DNA from 3 places in the Enterobacter sp. SCRI0065 genome. Region 3 is predicted to be linked to each of the others. Evidence: predicted binding sites of a transcription regulator. Region 3 holds the regulator's gene; each other region holds the start of a gene.

Region 1 (5,781 bases), on a different contig from region 3:
AAGCTCCTCACCCACCGCTTTAACCGCTTCGTAAAGGCCTGCATCTTCGCCCGGGTGACCAGCAGCAGCCATCCAGTTTGCAGAAAGCTTAATACGCTTGATATCGCCAATTTGCGTGGCGGCAATATTGGTCAGCGCTTCGCCCACAGCCAGGCGACCAGAGGCCGCAAAATCCAGCAGCGCGACAGGGGTACGTTCACCGAGCGCCATCGCTTCACCGTAATAGCTATCGAGACTCGCGGTGGTAACAGCGCAGTTCGCAACCGGTACTTGCCATGGTCCAACCATCTGATCGCGCGCCACCATGCCGGTGACCGAGCGGTCGCCAATGGTGACCAGGAAGGTTTTTTCCGCTACCGCAGGCAGATGCAGAACGCGATTTACCGCATCGGCAATAGTGATACCGTGAAGATCCAGCGGTTTACCAACGGCTTTACGGGTTTGCACGTTGCGGGTCATTTTCGGGGTTTTGCCCAGCAGCACGTCCAGCGGCAGGTCGATAGGCTGGTTGTCAAAATGCGGGTCGTTCATGGTCAGGTGCAGTTCTTCTGTTGCCTCACCGATAACCGCATACGGAGCGCGCTCGCGACGGCACAGCTCATCGAACAGCGGAAGCTGATCGGCTGCCACCGCCATGACATAGCGTTCCTGTGATTCGTTACACCAGATCTCTAACGGGCTCATGCCCGGTTCGTCGCTCAGGATCTTGCGCAGATCGAAACGACCGCCGCGACCACCGTCGCTCACCAGTTCCGGCATAGCGTTCGACAGACCGCCCGCCCCCACATCGTGGATAAACAGGATTGGGTTGGCGTCACCCAACTCCCAGCAGCGGTCGATCACTTCCTGGCAGCGACGCTCCATTTCCGGGTTGTCGCGCTGAACGGAGGCAAAATCAAGATCGGCATCCGACTGACCGGAGGCCATTGAAGAGGCAGCCCCACCGCCCAGACCGATATTCATCGCCGGACCGCCCAGCACGATCAGTTTCGCGCCCACGACGATCTCGCCTTTTTGTACGTGATCGGCGCGAATATTGCCGATCCCGCCCGCCAGCATGATCGGCTTGTGGTAGCCGCGCAGCTCTTCACCGTTGTGGCTCTCGACTTTCTCTTCATAGGTACGGAAGTAGCCGTTCAGCGCCGGGCGTCCAAACTCATTGTTAAACGCAGCACCGCCGAGCGGGCCTTCGGTCATGATGTCGAGCGCAGTTACGATACGTTCTGGCTTACCAAAATCTTCTTCCCATGGCTGTTCAAAGCCCGGAATACGCAAGTTGGAAACAGAGAAACCAACCAGACCCGCCTTTGGCTTAGCGCCACGACCTGTTGCGCCTTCATCGCGAATTTCGCCACCGGAACCGGTAGCCGCACCCGGCCAGGGCGAAATCGCCGTTGGATGGTTATGGGTTTCGACTTTCATCAGGATATGCGTTGGCTCCTGATGGAAGTCGTAACGCCCTGCTTCACGATCGGCGTAGAAGCGACCCACGTCGGAACCTTCCATTACCGCAGCGTTGTCTTTATAAGCTGACAGCACGTGATCGGGGATTTTCTCGAAGGTGTTTTTAATCATCTTGAACAGCGACTTCGGCTGCTCTACGCCGTCGATTACCCAATCGGCGTTGAAAATTTTGTGACGGCAGTGCTCAGAGTTGGCCTGCGCGAACATATACAGTTCGATGTCATTAGGGTTGCGATTCAGCTTTACGAACGCATCCTGCAGGTAATCAATCTCGTCGTCCGCCAGCGCCAGACCTAAGCGGAGGTTGGCATCAATCAGTGCCTGACGCCCCTGCCCCAGCAGATCCACACTTTGCACCGGTGCAGGCTGGTGATGAGCAAAAAGCTGCTGCGCGTCGTCCAGAGAGGCAAACACACTCTCCATCATGCGATCGTGCAGTTCATCAGCCACCGTCTGCCACTGTTCCGCGGTCAGCGTTGAGGCTTCAACATAGTACGCCACGCCACGTTCCAGACGGTTAATCTGGCTCAGGCCGCAGTTATGGGCGATGTCAGTCGCTTTGGAAGACCAGGGGGAGATGGTACCCGGGCGAGGCGTCGCAAGAATAAGTTTGCCGGTTGGCGTGTGGCTACTCAGGCTCGGGCCATACTTAAGCAGGCGCCCGAGCTGCTCTTGCTGCTGCGCGTTCAACGGCGCGTTCAGGTCAGCAAAATGGACATACTCAGCGTATATAGTGCTTACCGGAAGGTCGGCTGCCTGAAAACGTGCCAGCAGTTTGTTGATACGGAAGGCAGACAGTGCAGGCGAACCACGCAGAATTTCCATCATAAGTCTCTCGTCTTCGAAGCGCCTGAGGCGCTTACAGTGTGCGCAAGGGGAAAACGGGCGTCATTATAGAGAATCCTGAGCCTCGACGAAACCGTTTGCGTGGAAATAAAATCGACATTTGTTTTTATCAATAGATGTGACCGAACTCTCTAATTTGTTGCCAACTGGCGCAAGTTTGCGCAAAATGCCGCTCAATCAATGGTAAACCTTATTCATAACATGACTACAGCACACTGAGGCATCGCACGGCGCAGAGAATTAACTAATTGAAAAAATTCAAGATTAATTATCTGCTCATCGGCATCGTCACCTTGCTGCTGGCAGCGGCCTTATGGCCATCAATTCCCTGGTTCGGTAAAGCCGAAAACCGCATCGCCGCGATTCAGTCGCGGGGGGAATTGCGCGTCAGTACCATTAGTTCCCCGCTGACGTATAGCAACGTTAACGGCAAAATCATCGGCCTTGACTATGAGCTGGCACAACAGTTCGCCGACTACCTTGGCGTAAAGCTGACTATCACCGTGCGTCAAAATATCAGCCAGCTCTTTGACGATCTTGATAACGACAATGCTGACATGCTGGCTGCGGGTCTGGTCTATAACAGCGAGCGCAGTAAGAGCTATCAGCCGGGGCCGACCTACTATTCCGTATCCCAACAGCTGGTGTATCGCGTCGGCAACGTGCGTCCGCGGACGCTGGCAGCGCTCAACGAGCAGCAGTTGACCATCGCACCAGGTCATGTGGTCATCGACGATCTGCGAGCCCTGCAAGAGACTAAATTCCCCGAGCTTAGCTGGAAGGTCGATGAGAAGCTGGGTACGACGGCGTTACTTGAGCAAGTGAAGGATAAAAAGCTGGCTTACACCATCGCCGACTCCGTCGCGATAAGCCTGTTCCAGCGCGTGCACCCAGAAATTGCCGTCGCCCTCGATGTCACCGACGAGCAGCCTGTCACCTGGTTTAGCCCGCTGGATAACGATCAAACGCTCAGTGCAGCGATGCTCGATTTCTTTAACTCGATGAATGAAGACGGCACGCTGGCACGTCTTGAGGAAAAGTATCTCGGGCATGGCGGCGACTTCGACTATGTCGATACGCGTATTTTCCTGCGCTCGGTAGACAGCGTACTCCCGGATCTTCAGCCATTGTTTGAGAAATATGCTCAGGAGATCGACTGGCGTTTGCTGGCGGCAATTTCCTATCAGGAATCACATTGGGACGCGCAAGCCACTTCACCGACCGGCGTGCGCGGGCTAATGATGCTGACCAAGAATACGGCGCAAAGCCTTGGTCTGACCGATCGTACCGATGCTGAACAGAGCATTAGCGGCGGCGCACGTTATTTGCAGGACATGATGGCGAAAGTGCCGGAAACCGTGCCTGAAGAGGAACGTATCTGGTTTGCGCTGGCGGCGTATAACATGGGTTACGCGCACATGCTCGATGCACGCGCGTTGACGGCCAAAACCAAAGGCAATCCGGATAGCTGGTCTGATGTTAAACAACGCTTACCGTTGCTTAGCCAAAAGCCCTGGTATAACAAGCTGACCTACGGCTATGCGCGCGGGCACGAAGCGTATGCTTACGTGGAAAATATCCGTAAATATCAGATAAGCCTGGTCGGTTATCTGATGGAAAAAGAGAAGGAAGTGACCGAGGCTAAACAACTGGCGCAGAGTTATCCGGTGGTATCACTGAATGAAGTTAATCATCCGACAACTTCAATTCTGCCTTTTGTTGCTTTTTCTGCTGACGGCGCATTCGAAAGAAATCACTTAATAGCCCCGAACACTCTGGTGCAAGCACCCCGCCGATAATCTGTACCTGATGATTCATACCTGGATGCCCAAGCACATCCAACAGCGAACCTGCCGCACCGGACTTTTCATCACGCGCACCGTAGACCAGCGTACCAATGCGGCTGTGGATCATCGCGCCGGAGCACATGACACAAGGCTCCAGGGTGACGTACAGCGTGGTTTCCAGCAGACGATAGTTTTGTAGCACCAACCCGCCCTGCCTCAGCGCAATAATTTCGGCGTGAGCGGTAGGATCGTGACGACCGATCGGGCGATTCCAGCCTTCACCAATCACCTGATTGTTATGCACCAGTACGGCACCCACGGGCACTTCGCCCTCGTCCCAGGCACGTTGGGCCAGGTTGAGCGCGTGGCGCATCCAGTATTCATGATTGAGTTCGAGGTCGGACAACGGGTAATACTCCAGTCTGGAAAGCGGGCGCATTATACACACCCGTTATGGTTAACACTATTCCAGTTGCTGAAGTTCACCTGATGGTGTGACGCGAAAGCGATGCTCGCAGAAATACAGCAGCGGGTTATCTTGTTTACTGTCGCTGTAACCACTGTGCAGACGCAGCGGCGTACCAATTTTTTTCTCGAGTTGCACCACCTTCTCATGCCCAAGGCAGCGCATCGTCAGCACCCATCCACCATAGGCGCGGCCAATTTGCGTGGCGATAAGATTGACGCGCGGGAGCCACGGCGTATCGAAATAGACCTGCTCCACCAGCGGCTGGGGCGAACCGGTTATTAGCCAGATATCGGCATCATTGGCATTCAAATAATGCGTCAGACGATCCTGGACGACCGGAAACGCGGTGACGTGACCGCGAAACCAGACGGCAAAATCCTGTTCCAGCTGCTTGAGGCGCACCTCACTATGGCCGAAAGTGCAGCCCCACAGCAGCAGGCTCATCGGCCACCGCGCCGCACGTCCTTTCATCAACAACGCCATGCCAATCACCGGCAAAAGCGGCAGCACGAGCAGCGCGTTTAGAGGCTGTCGACGCAGCAGATAGCGCATAAATGTGCCAAACATGTCCTGCTGATGCAGCGTTCCGTCTAAATCAAAAAAAACGACACGACGCTCGTGATTAGCCAAACCTTACTCCTCTGGATCGTTGAACCCTAAAAGCCAGGTAAACAAGAACCCGGCAATTACCGCTACCAGATAGCCTAACAGATAGAACATGACTTTTCCGGTCACGATGGTTAATGCCAGTGGTAAACCGGAAATCCCAAAGGTAATGACCGTCGCCACTTTCCAGTAACTAATGAGCGCACCGCCAACCGCACCTCCCAGACATGCTCCCAGGAAAGGCTTGCCGAGCGGCAACGTGACCCCAAAAATAAGGGGCTCGCCAATACCCAATAATCCTACTGGCAGTGCCCCTTTAATGACTTTTTTCAAACGCTGGTTACGGGTTTTCATCAGTACTGCAATCGCCGCACCAACCTGCCCTACGCCCGCCATCGACAGAATCGGCAGCAGCGCGTTATACCCATGAGCCTGCACCAGCTCCACGTGAATGGGCACCAGACCCTGATGTAAGCCCGTGAGCACCAGCGGCAGGAAGGTCCCGGACAGAATCGCACCTACTGCCAGACCACCACGATCGATAGCCAGAGAAGCACCGTGCGCAATGGCATCGGAGATCAAGCCCCCCAGCGGCTGTAGGGCCACAAT
Region 2 (5,781 bases), 340 kb from region 3:
CAGCCAGCAACTGGCCGCCGTTCGGTGCTTCAAGGCCCGCCAACAGCCTCAGCAACGTGCTTTTACCTCCGCCGCTACGCCCTACCACGGCGACAAACTGACCGGCCGGAATATGCAAATCCAGGGCGTTAAGAATCGTATTGTCGCCGTAGCGTTTCGTCACGCTATTCAGCAGCAGCGGCGTGCCTTGCGTCAATCGAGCCGTATTCATAGATTTGCCTCCGTGGTGGAGTAAGCCGGGTTCCAGCGCAGCCAGAGACGTTCTAACCACTGGGCGCTAAGGTCGGCAAGTTTGCCGAGCAGGGCATACAGAATGATGGCTACCACCACCACATCCGTTTGCAAGAACTCGCGAGCGTTCATCGCCAGATAACCGATACCGGAGTTAGCCGAAATGGTTTCCGCGACGATAAGCGTTAACCACATCAGGCCCAGTGCGAAACGCACGCCCACCATGATGGAGGGTAGGGCTCCGGGCAGAATGACATGGATAAACAGGGCAACACCGGACAAGCCGTAGCTGCGCGCCATCTCCACTAACCCGCGATCGATGTTACGAATACCGTGCCAGGTGTTGATATAAATAGGGAACAGCGTGCCGAGCGCGACCAGGAAAATTTTGGCGCTTTCGTCAATACCAAACCATAAAATCACCAACGGGATAAGGGCCAGATGCGGCACGTTACGCAGCATCTGAATAGAAGTATCCAGCAACCGCTCCCCCCAGCGGGATAGACCGCTGATAAGGCCAAGCGTCAGGCCAATCGATCCACCGATGGTGAAACCAATGGCAGCGCGCCAGGAGCTGATCGCCAGATGCTGCCACAGTTCGCCGCTGGAGCTCAGCGTCCAGAACGCTTCGACGACGCCCTCCGGAGAGGGCAAAATGCGACTGGACAGCCAGCCTACAGACGAGGCGATTTGCCAGATAATCACTATTCCGACAGGCAAGAACCAGGGCGCCAGTCGCAGCAGCCATTTTCGAGAGGGGTTTGCCATATTAACCTCGTTAGCGTTGCGCCGCTTTCCGTGGAATGAATTCATTCGCCACCGCTTCGCCCTGAGGCAGAAGTGGGCGAGGCTGAGGAATCTCAGGAATGGCGACATCAAGATGCGGGAATAACAGTTCACCCACCTTGTAGGCCTCTTCCAGATGCGGATAACCGGAAAGGATAAAACTATCGATGCCTAGCTCGGCATATTCGTTAATGCGCGCAGCAACCGTTGGACCATCGCCGACTAGCGCGGTGCCCGCGCCGCCGCGGACCAGACCGACGCCTGCCCACAAGTTTGGACTGACCTCCAGCTTTTCCCGCTGGCCATTATGCAGTGATGCCATTCGGTGCTGGCCGACGGAATCCGTTTTGGCAAACGCGGCCTGCGCTTTAGCAATGGTCTCATCATCAAGATGTGAAATCAGGCGATCGGCCGCGCGCCAGGCTTCTTCATTGGTTTCTCGCACGATGACGTGCAGGCGTATCCCAAAGCGCACGGTGCGTCCATGCGCGGCCGCTTTGGCACGCACCTCTTCAATTTTTTCTTTCACCCGTTCAGGCGGCTCGCCCCAGGTGAGATACAGATCCACTTGTTCTGCGGCCAGATCCTGCGCGACGTCCGATGAGCCGCCAAAATAGAGCGGTGGACGCGGCTGCTGCACCGGTGCAAACAGCAGTTTTGCATCACGAACATGAATGTGTTTGCCTTCGAATGTGACGGTTTCACCCTCCAGCAGGCGACGCCAGACGCGGGTGAATTCAGCGGAGGCTTCATAGCGCTCGGTGTGATCGAGGAATACGCCATCCCCAGCAAGCTCTTGCGGATCGCTGCCTGTGACGAGGTTAAACAGCGCGCGACCATTAGAAAGCCTGTCGAGCGTAGCGGCCTGACGTGCAGCCACCGTTGGCGAAACGACGCTTGGGCGCAGCGCGACTAAGAATTTAAGGCGCTGGGTGACAGGAATCATAGATGCGGCAACCAGCCAGGCATCTTCGCAAGACCGCCCGGTGGGAATCAGCACCCCGGTGAAACCGATGCGATCCGCTGCCTGGGCGATTTGTTGCAGGTATCCGTAGTCAACCGGGCGAGCACCTTCTTCCGTGCCCAGATAATGTCCGTCGCCATGGGTCGGTAAAAACCAGAACAGATTCAAACTCATGATTTTGATCCTTCTTTGCCAGAGGGTTGCCAGATGCGATCGCGAATATCGATCTTTTTCGGGAGCAGATGATTTTCATAAAACAGGTCGGCAGTTTGCTGCTGCAATACTGCGGTCTTAGCGTCCACTGGTTTGATGACGGTAGGCGGGCGATGGTCCAGATAGCTGGCGATGACCGGCTCTGGCAGGCCCATGGTTTTCGCCAGCAGGGCGATACTTTCCTGGCGTTGACTGTGGGTAAGCGCGTCGGCTTCGCTGAAGGTATTCAACACGCCTTGCACAAATTCACCGTTTTTTTCTGCATATGGACGAGCGGCAAGATAGAAAGAGCCCGTTTGCTTCAGCGTTTCACCATCTTTCAGCACCCGGACGCCGCCCTGCAATAATGCGGCGGAGTAGTAAGGATCCCAGATAGCCCATGCATCGACGTTATTTTGCTGGAAGGCCGCACGCGCGTCGGCAGGGCTCAAAAAGATGGGTTGGATATCCTTAAATGTCAGACCCGCCTGTTGCAGGGCACGGAGCAGTAGGTTGTGAGAGCTTGAACCCTTCTGAAAAGCAACCTTATGGCCTTTGAGATCCGCCACGGTTTTAATCGGGCTATTTTCAGGAACCAGTATCACTTCGGCTTTTGGCTTGGCGGGCTCTACCCCAACGTAAACCAAATCAGCTCCCGCGGCCTGGGCGAAAATAGGAGGAATGTCGCCCGTGCTGCCCAAATCGATACTGCCTACGTTCAGTGCCTCAAGCATTTGTGGTCCGGCGGGGAATTCAATCCATGAAAACTGCGTCGTCGGATAGCGCTTTTCCAGAAGCTGATGACTTTTTGCCAGCACCATGCTGATGCTGCCTTTCTGGTAACCGATACGTAAACTTTCAGGCGCAGGGGCTGCCGCCTGGACTAAAGCGGACACTGCCAGCAAACCGCTTAGCCCGATACGGAACACGTTTTTAAACATGAGCGACTCCTTTCAGATGACCAAAAGCAGGAACCTTAACGTCCCGGCGGTGAAGCGCCTGCCAGAATGTCTCCAGCGCGGCATCGAGGCGTAAATGAAGATTGGGAGTGAACTGGGGTTTGTGTTGATAATCGATAACCTGGGAATCATCAGCGAAAACACCGTGGAGGATCTCCTGGGCCTTGAGCGCATTGAGTACCGGTTTGAGGGCATAATCAACCGCAAGCATGTGGGCAACGGTGCCGCCGGTTGCCAGCGGTAAAACCACTTTCCCTTCCAGAGCTCGTTCGGGTAACAGATCGAGTAACGTTTTCAGAGCGCCGGAAAAGGACGCTTTATAGACTGGCGTTGCGACAATAAGCCCGTCTGCACCTTTTAACTGCTCTACCAGCGTTTTGAGCGCGGGACTATCAAAGCGGGCATACAGCAGATCTTCCGGCTCAAAATTATGCAGATTCCAGTGACACACCTCGATATCCAGAGAGGTGAGCTGTTCACGGGCATACTCCAGCAATGCGCTGGAACGTGAAGGGAAACGCGGACTGCCAGCCAACGTAATGACGCGCATGCTTGCTCCTTATAACTAATTGTTTGCTTTTATCTAACATTGATAACAATTTTCAGGAGTGTGACACTGCGTAGTTATTCCACTAAATGATTTATCTGATATTAAAATGCCAAAAATTGCATAAGAAAGGAGCAGAAAGGAAAACGATTGCGTTTTACGACGATTTTTTTGCCACAGGTCAATTCCCTTTCCCGTCGCGATCGCTGATAATCCGTGTCCGGTTTGCACACCGGAATCCAGGAGAGTTCATGTACTACCCCTTCGTTCGTAAAGCCCTTTTCCAGCTCGATCCCGAGCGCGCCCATGAATTGACATTCCAGCAGTTACGCCGCATTACAGGAACGCCACTTGAAGCGCTGGTGCGCCAGAAAGTGCAGGAAAAACCTGTTCAATGCATGGGGCTGACGTTTAAGAATCCCCTTGGCCTGGCAGCAGGTCTGGATAAAAACGGCGAGTGTATTGATGCGCTGGGGGCGATGGGTTTTGGTTCCATCGAAGTCGGCACCGTGACTCCGCGCGCTCAGGCTGGTAATGATAAACCGCGCCTGTTCCGTCTGGTCGAGGCCGAAGGTTTGATCAACCGTATGGGCTTTAATAATCTCGGGGTCGATCATCTGATTGAGAACGTGAAAAAAGCACATTTCGATGGCGTGCTCGGCATTAATATCGGTAAAAATAAAGATACTCCGGTAGAGCAGGGCAAAGATGACTATCTGATTTGTATGGAAAAAACCTATGCCTATGCCGGTTATATTGCGGTGAATATCTCTTCCCCCAATACGCCCGGTCTGCGTACCCTGCAATATGGTGAAGCGCTAGACGATCTTCTGGACGCCATTAAGAATAAGCAGAAAGAGCTTCAAATTACGCATCATAAATATGTTCCCGTTGCGGTAAAGATCGCCCCGGATCTTTCCATTGAAGAATTGATCCAAGTGGCCGACAGTTTAGTTCGCCATAATATCGATGGTGTTATTGCAACCAATACTACCCTCGATCGTTCTCTGGTACAGGGAATGAAAAACTGCGATGAAATGGGTGGCTTAAGTGGCCGTCCGGTTCAATTAAAAAGTACAGAAATTATTCGTGCCTTATCCGCAGAATTAAAAGGTCGTTTACCGATTATCGGCGTGGGTGGTATCGACTCAGTTATCGCCGCCCGCGAGAAGATGGCGGCGGGAGCATCACTGGTGCAAATCTATTCGGGCTTTATTTTTAAAGGCCCTCAGTTGATTAAAGAAATCGTTAATCACATCTAATCTTTTTTCTTAATCAGACAACCAGGGCTTTATTTCCAGCCCTGGTTGTTTTATATTCCGTCATTGTTGCTTATTTAGACATTATGGTCTTTTATTATTGATGTTATAAACGAAGCGAGAAGCAGGACTTTTTTAGAACAGGATGTTGAGGAATTGGGAGAGGAAAATGCGAATTAAACCTGACGATAACTGGCAATGGTATTTTTGCGAAGAGCACGATCGAATGATGCTCGATTTAGCCAATGGCATGTTATTTCGTTCTCGTTTCGCTCGCCGGATGCTGACCCCAGACGCCTTTGCACCGTCCGGTTTTTGTGTCGATGATGCCGCTCTGTATTTCTCATTTGAAGAAAAGTGCCGCGATTTAGTGCTCTCCAAAGAGCAACGTGCCGAGCTGGTGTTGAATGCGCTGGTGGCTATTCGTTTCCTGAAACCGCAGATGCCGAAAAGCTGGCATTTCCTGGCTCACGGACAATCATGGTCACCCGTCACAGGCGATGCAGCCTGCGTCAACCTCAGCGATACCGCAGAGGAAGTGAGCCTGCTGGTGGTTGAACCGGGTGAAAATGCCGCCCTGTGTTTACTGGCGCAACCTGGCGTGGTGATTGCCGGGCGCATGATGCAGCTGGGCGATGCGATCAAAGTCATGAATGACCGGCTGAAACCGCAGCTGCGTATTGATACATTCAGTCTCGAACAGGCCGTTTAAAGCTCCAGCTGTAGCGATGTCTTCGGAATACAGCTACAGCACAGGATCGTACCATCATTGCCTACCGCCGATTTTTTCAACGCCGTGACCTCACCCTCTACTAACGTTATGCGACAGCTCCCACAGATCCC
Region 3 (5,781 bases):
TAACAGGCGAGCGGAGGCGATACGCAGCGTATCTTTGAGATGCCGGGGCAGTTGATTTTCAAGCCCGGCGCGCAGAACGGTGTTGAAAAAAACATCCAACTGCTCGCATTCCCACCAGCCATCCATGTAGCTTTCTCCCAGCCCCAGGGAACCTTCCTGTAAAACGCGCTTAAAAAAATCGGGGTGTTTTACCTGGATATCCGAAGGGGCAGGACCGTTAATGGTGACGCCTGCTCGACTCAATAATTCACTGACGATTCGTGACCAATTATCGTCCCGAATGCTGACTTCTTCTATACACGATGAACTCATAGCTTCTCCATCACCTGATGTGATCAGAACCTTCAAACAGCGTAGCCGCTTTTTATGGTTTGTGAGAAATCTCACGGGATTACCCGCGAGGCTAGTATCCGACGTAGAACAGAGGAAGGGAGAAAACCCTTGCCGAAAATCCATCCATGGTAAAACGGGAGCACTCCGGCTCCCGTTAACACATAATATTTATCGTATTTATATGAACCGAATTTAGTATAAGCCTCAAAAATCTGTCATTCAACTGAAAATTGTTAGCATCCTAATCACCGGTTTTTCACATAATTGCGTGCGCCACTATGCCTGCGATGATTCTGGTTGTGTACCGTCATCACTTTGCTTTTTTACGGTGGATTGCAGGCGATAACCCAGCGCTGCCAGCGCCACGGTAACCAGCATCACGCTGGTGGTGGTCATCAGTGGAGTGGCAATGAGAGCCGAGACAATCAAACTTGCCAGGAAGCACAGGCCCAGTTGCAGGGTATTTTGCAGGGCGGCGGCTCTACCGGTTGCGTGCGGGAACGGACGTAAAGCCTGGGCAACCACGATAGGATAAATGGCACCGTTTGCGACGGCCATAATGCAGAAGGGAATAAGAATCTCTGCCAGGGCAACATGGGGAATAAAACCAACGGCAAAGGTCGCAACCACGCTCAATGCATAAAGTACCAGTAGCCACGGTAGCATTTGTTGTCCCTGCCATTTTTGCAGCGCCGCGCGACAGCCATAGCCACCCACCAAAAAAGCGATGGTTTGCGGAACGTAGCTCAGACCAATAACCGCAGGGCTGTAGCCCATATCGTGCAAGATAAACGGTGAACCGGTGAGCCAGGCAAAGAAGCTCGCTGAGCAGGCGGCATAAATCAGCACATTACCGCGATAGTCGCGTGAGCGCAGCAGCGACATAAAGGTGACGCGCGATTCCTCGGGGTCGGCGACTTTCGGCTGAGCCGGTTTTAGCGAGAACGCCGGAATCATCAAGATCAGGGTAATAATAAACAGCGTGGCGAAGATCGCCTGCCAGTCAAAGTGGACCAGGATCCAGCTGCCCAGCAGCGGCGCAAGGGCGGGTGAAAGGCCAACCAGCGGCATGATGGTGGCAAAGATTCGGTTCACGCGCGAAGCCGGATAGTAATCGGTTACCAGCGCCTGCCAGGTCACTGCGGCTGCGCATACGCCAAAGGCCTGAATGAAGCGCAGCACCAGCAGCCAGGTTGCGTCACGGACCCACAACATGCCTAAACTGCTCAGGGCAAAAATGGTCAGACCCAGCAGCAAAATTGGCTTTCGGCCATAGCGATCGGAGAGCGGCCCCCACAGAAGTTGGGCAAACGCAAAGCCTGCCAGGAACAAGCTCAGGCTGGCACTAATGGCAGCGGCAGGCGTCTGTAAATCTGCCTGCATCGCTGCGAAGGCGGGGAGGTACATATCGGTCGCTAAAAAGCCCAGCACGCTTAAGCCAGCGAGCCAGACCATAAATCCTTTTCCAGGTTGCATTATTTTTTTCCTAATCAGGGCAGGTGTTCTTTGGCGCAGAGTGTAGGGAGTGCAATCCCCCTTGTGAAACGCTAATATTTGTCTGGTGCATTCAAAATATTTGTAGGCAGAAAATGTGGTCTGAATATTCCCTTGAAGTGGTCGATGCCGTCGCGCGTAACGGCAGCTTTAGCAGTGCGGCGCAGGAGTTGCATCGCGTCCCGTCAGCGATCAGTTATACCGTGCGCCAGCTTGAGGAATGGCTGGCGGTGACACTGTTTGAACGACGTCATCGCGATGTCGTTCTGACGCCTGCCGGGGCATGGTTTTTAAAGGAAGGCCGATCTGTTATCAAAAAAATGATGATCACCCGTGAGCAGTGCCAGCAGATTGCCAACGGCTGGCGCGGGCATCTTTCTATTGCTGTGGATAATATTGTTAAGCCTGAACGTACCCGACAGATGATTGTCGATTTCTATCGGCATTTCTCAGACGTGGAGCTGCGTGTTTCCCAGGAAGTTTTTAACGGGGTGTGGGATGCGCTATCGGATGGGCGAGTCGAAATGGCCATCGGGGCGACCCAGGCCATCCCCGTCGGGGGACGTTATACGTTTCGCGATATGGGCACGTTGAGCTGGACCTGCGTAGTGGCGAGCCACCATCCTTTGGCCACGATGGCTGGGCCATTGAGCGACGATACGTTGCGCAACTGGCCTTCGCTGGTGCTTGAGGATACCTCCCGCTCACTGCCAAAGCGTATCACCTGGCTGCTGGACAATCAGCGACGCGTCGTTGCGCCTGACTGGGAGTCATCGGCAACCTGCCTCTCAGCGGGATTGTGCGTGGGTATGGTGCCTGTACATTTTGCCCAACCGCGAATAGACAACGGACAATGGGTGGCGTTGACGCTGGAGAACCCCTTCCCGGATGCGGCGTGTTGCCTGACCTGGCAGCAAAACGACATGTCGCCTGCGCTCGCCTGGCTGCTGGATTATCTGGGGGATAGTGAAACGCTAAACAAGGAATGGCTGCGGGAGCCGGAATAACCGGCCCCGCAGAAAAGATTAGCGGCGGTAGTCGCGGAATGGACCATCGGCGACCGAGCGGCGTTCAATCAGGCGCGGATGCACTTCGATGGACTGCGACTCTTCGCGTTTGCTGACGATTCTGTCCATCAACATATTGAACGCCGTTTCACCCAGCGAATCTTTTGGCTGATGAATGGTGGTCAACGCCGGGGTAAAGAAACGAGCGTTGCGCACGTTATCATACCCGATCACTGAAATATCCTGCGGCACACGCAGTCCCAGCTCGTCAGCGGCGCAAAGCGCACCCATCGCCATGATATCGCCGCCGCAGAATACGGCAGTAGGGCGATGCGGTTGGGAGACGATTTGCTGCATGGCGCGATAACCCGATTCTGGTTCAAAATCGCCCTGAACGATCCAGTTTTCTGGAACGGCGATCAATGCTTCTTCCATCGCCTTCATGAAGCCCGCCAGACGACCGGCACCGGTGTTGCGCTCAAGCGGACCCGGAATAACGCCGATTTCGCGATGGCCGCGTTCAATCAGGTAGCGACCCGCCATATATCCGCCTTCAAAAGCGTTGTCGTTGACGGAATCGGTGAAATCAGCGCGCGTATCACCCCAGTCCATGACGACCATCGGGATATGACGGTACTCTTCGAGCATCGAGAGTACGGATTCAGGATATTCGGAACACATAACCAGCAAACCGTCTACGCGTTTTTGCGCCATCATGGACAAGTAAGCCCGTTGTTTTTCCTGACTATTCCAGGCATTACCCAGAATCAAGGTATAGCCCTTCTGGAAGCAGTTTTTCTCTACTGCTTCGATTATCTCGGCAAAATAGGCCGCTTCGCTACTGGTCGCCAGCAAACCAATTGATTTGGTGTGGTTGACCTTAAGGCTGCGCGCCACGGCGCTAGGAGAGTAGTGCAGCTCTTTAATCGCTGCCCAAACGGCGTTGCGCGTCTCTTCTGCTACAAAACGAGTTTTGTTAATTACATGTGATACGGTTGTAGTGGAAACGTTTGCGCGTTTCGCTACATCTTTAATCGTTGCCATTAGCTGTCACTCCAGACCATATCCTAAGCTCCTGAAAAATTGAGAGGTAAACGTTTGCCTTCTCTCACCCTTATCTCGCAAAGTGAATTGCGATACGCCGGGAAAACGACACAGGACGTCAGGAGGGGGTCAGTGGCCGGTACGCTTATAAATTTAGCGTGGAATTTTGTCTTATCTTGATGAAAAGGGGAAGCGTAAAAACACTTATCAGTCTAAATCCAGGAAGATTTTTGGGATAAACTGTGTAAAAATGAGCAAGCTCACTTTTCATGTGGGGATTAAAAGGAGAAAAATTGATGAATACCGATCTTAAGTTTTCGCTAACCACCACTTTCATCGTGCTGGCTTTGATTGTTGCGGCAAGCTTTACGGCAATACTGCACTGATTCAAACGGGGGAGAGCGTTCTCCCTCGCTTTCTCCCCGCCATTGTTACTCCCTCTGCAATAATCTTTTGCTATTTTGTTAACTTCTTATTTTTTGTGATTGATGTCATGCTTTCGGCATATTTGTTCTGTGTCGCGTAAAGACACGGCATCCGGAGTTAATGAATGAAAATCAACTTTCCTCTGTTGTCCCTGGCGATTGGCGCTTTTGGCATCGGCACCACTGAATTTTCCCCTATGGGACTGCTGCCGGTAATTGCCAAAGGTGTGGATGTTTCTATTCCTGCCGCGGGTATGCTTATCAGCGCTTATGCCATTGGCGTAATGATTGGTGCGCCATTGATGACGCTGCTGCTTTCGCATCGTGGGCGTCGCAACGCGCTGATCTTCTTGATGGCTATTTTCACGCTGGGAAATGTGCTCTCTGCGCTCTCACCGGACTACACCACGCTGATGCTGTCGCGCATTTTGACCAGCCTGAACCATGGTGCATTCTTTGGTCTGGGTTCGGTCGTGGCCGCAAGCGTGGTGCCTAAACATAAGCAGGCCAGTGCGGTCGCAACCATGTTTATGGGCCTGACGATCGCGAATATTGGTGGCGTGCCGGCAGCAACATGGATGGGTGAGACCATTGGCTGGCGAATGTCTTTCATGGCGACAGCCCTGCTGGGCGTGGTGGCGATGGTGGCACTGTTCTTCTCTCTGCCTAAAGGAGGAGCCGGTGAGCGTCCTGACGTGCGTAAAGAGCTGTCGGTTTTGCTTCGTCCTCAGGTGTTGTCCGCGTTGCTGACCACGGTACTGGGTGCGGGCGCCATGTTCACTCTGTACACCTACATCTCGCCTGTTCTGCATGACATTACGCATGCGACGCCGGCCTTTGTCACGGGAATGCTGGTGCTGATTGGCGTCGGTTTTTCAATTGGCAACTATTTGGGTGGCAAGCTGGCAGACCGTTCTGTTAGCGGTACGCTGAAAGGTTTTCTGACCTTGCTTATCGTCATCATGATCGCCATTCCTTGGCTGGCGCGAAATGAGTTTGGTGCTGCGATTGCGATGGTCATATGGGGCGCTGCGACGTTTGCCGTTGTCCCGCCATTACAGATGCGCGTGATGCGCGTAGCACACGAAGCGCCGGGGCTTTCTTCCTCAGTCAATATTGGGGCGTTTAACCTGGGTAATGCTTTGGGTGCAGCGGCGGGTGGCGCCGTGATTTCTGGCGGGCTGGGGTATAGCTTTGTGCCGGTGATGGGGGCGATTATCGCCGCACTCGGTTTACTGTTGGTTGTACTGTCCGGTCGTAAACAGCCGGAACCAGCCTGTGCGACGGAGTGATTAAAAAACGCAGAAGGGTTAACCTTCTGCGTGTCTTTTTATGCCGCGAAGTTTTTCGCCACAAATTCCCAGTTTACCAGAGCCCAGAAGTGCTCAAGGTAGTTAGGGCGTGCGTTACGGTAGTCGATGTAATAAGCGTGTTCCCACACATCAACGGTCATCAGCGGTGTAGCAGTGGTGGTGAGC

What was found. Region 3 encodes PurR, which represses purine synthesis genes. Its sites were predicted from a motif close to CANGCAAACGTTTGCNTG; they were not measured.
Region 1: the regulator PurR is predicted to act here: its motif matches at 2,377-2,394, upstream of purL (phosphoribosylformylglycinamidine synthase).
Region 2: the regulator PurR is predicted to act here: its motif matches at 3,819-3,836, upstream of pyrD (quinone-dependent dihydroorotate dehydrogenase).

Annotation. Positions count from the first base shown of each region.
Region 1 is NZ_JCBAJB010000002.1:26,601-32,381, reverse strand. It holds gene purL (phosphoribosylformylglycinamidine synthase) at 1-2,292, opposite strand, end outside; gene mltF (membrane-bound lytic murein transglycosylase MltF) at 2,559-4,109, shown strand; gene tadA (tRNA adenosine(34) deaminase TadA) at 3,997-4,536, opposite strand; gene yfhb (phosphatidylglycerophosphatase C) at 4,561-5,196, opposite strand; gene AC6EMZ_RS05970 (PTS transporter subunit EIIC) at 5,200-5,781, opposite strand, start outside.
Region 2 is NZ_JCBAJB010000001.1:756,703-762,483, forward strand. It holds gene ssuB (aliphatic sulfonates ABC transporter ATP-binding protein) at 1-211, opposite strand, end outside; gene ssuC (aliphatic sulfonate ABC transporter permease SsuC) at 208-999, opposite strand; gene ssuD (FMNH2-dependent alkanesulfonate monooxygenase) at 1,010-2,155, opposite strand; gene AC6EMZ_RS03595 (sulfonate ABC transporter substrate-binding protein) at 2,152-3,114, opposite strand; gene ssuE (NADPH-dependent FMN reductase) at 3,107-3,682, opposite strand; gene pyrD (quinone-dependent dihydroorotate dehydrogenase) at 3,931-4,941, shown strand; gene zapC (cell division protein ZapC) at 5,108-5,650, shown strand; gene AC6EMZ_RS03615 (YcbX family protein) at 5,647-5,781, opposite strand, start outside.
Region 3 is NZ_JCBAJB010000001.1:1,093,820-1,099,600, forward strand. It holds gene cfa (cyclopropane fatty acyl phospholipid synthase) at 1-312, opposite strand, end outside; gene punC (purine nucleoside transporter PunC) at 610-1,809, opposite strand; gene punR (DNA-binding transcriptional activator PunR) at 1,923-2,834, shown strand; gene purR (HTH-type transcriptional repressor PurR) at 2,853-3,878, opposite strand; gene cydH (cytochrome bd-I oxidase subunit CydH) at 4,175-4,264, shown strand; gene AC6EMZ_RS05370 (MFS transporter) at 4,429-5,595, shown strand; gene sodB (superoxide dismutase [Fe]) at 5,634-5,781, opposite strand, start outside.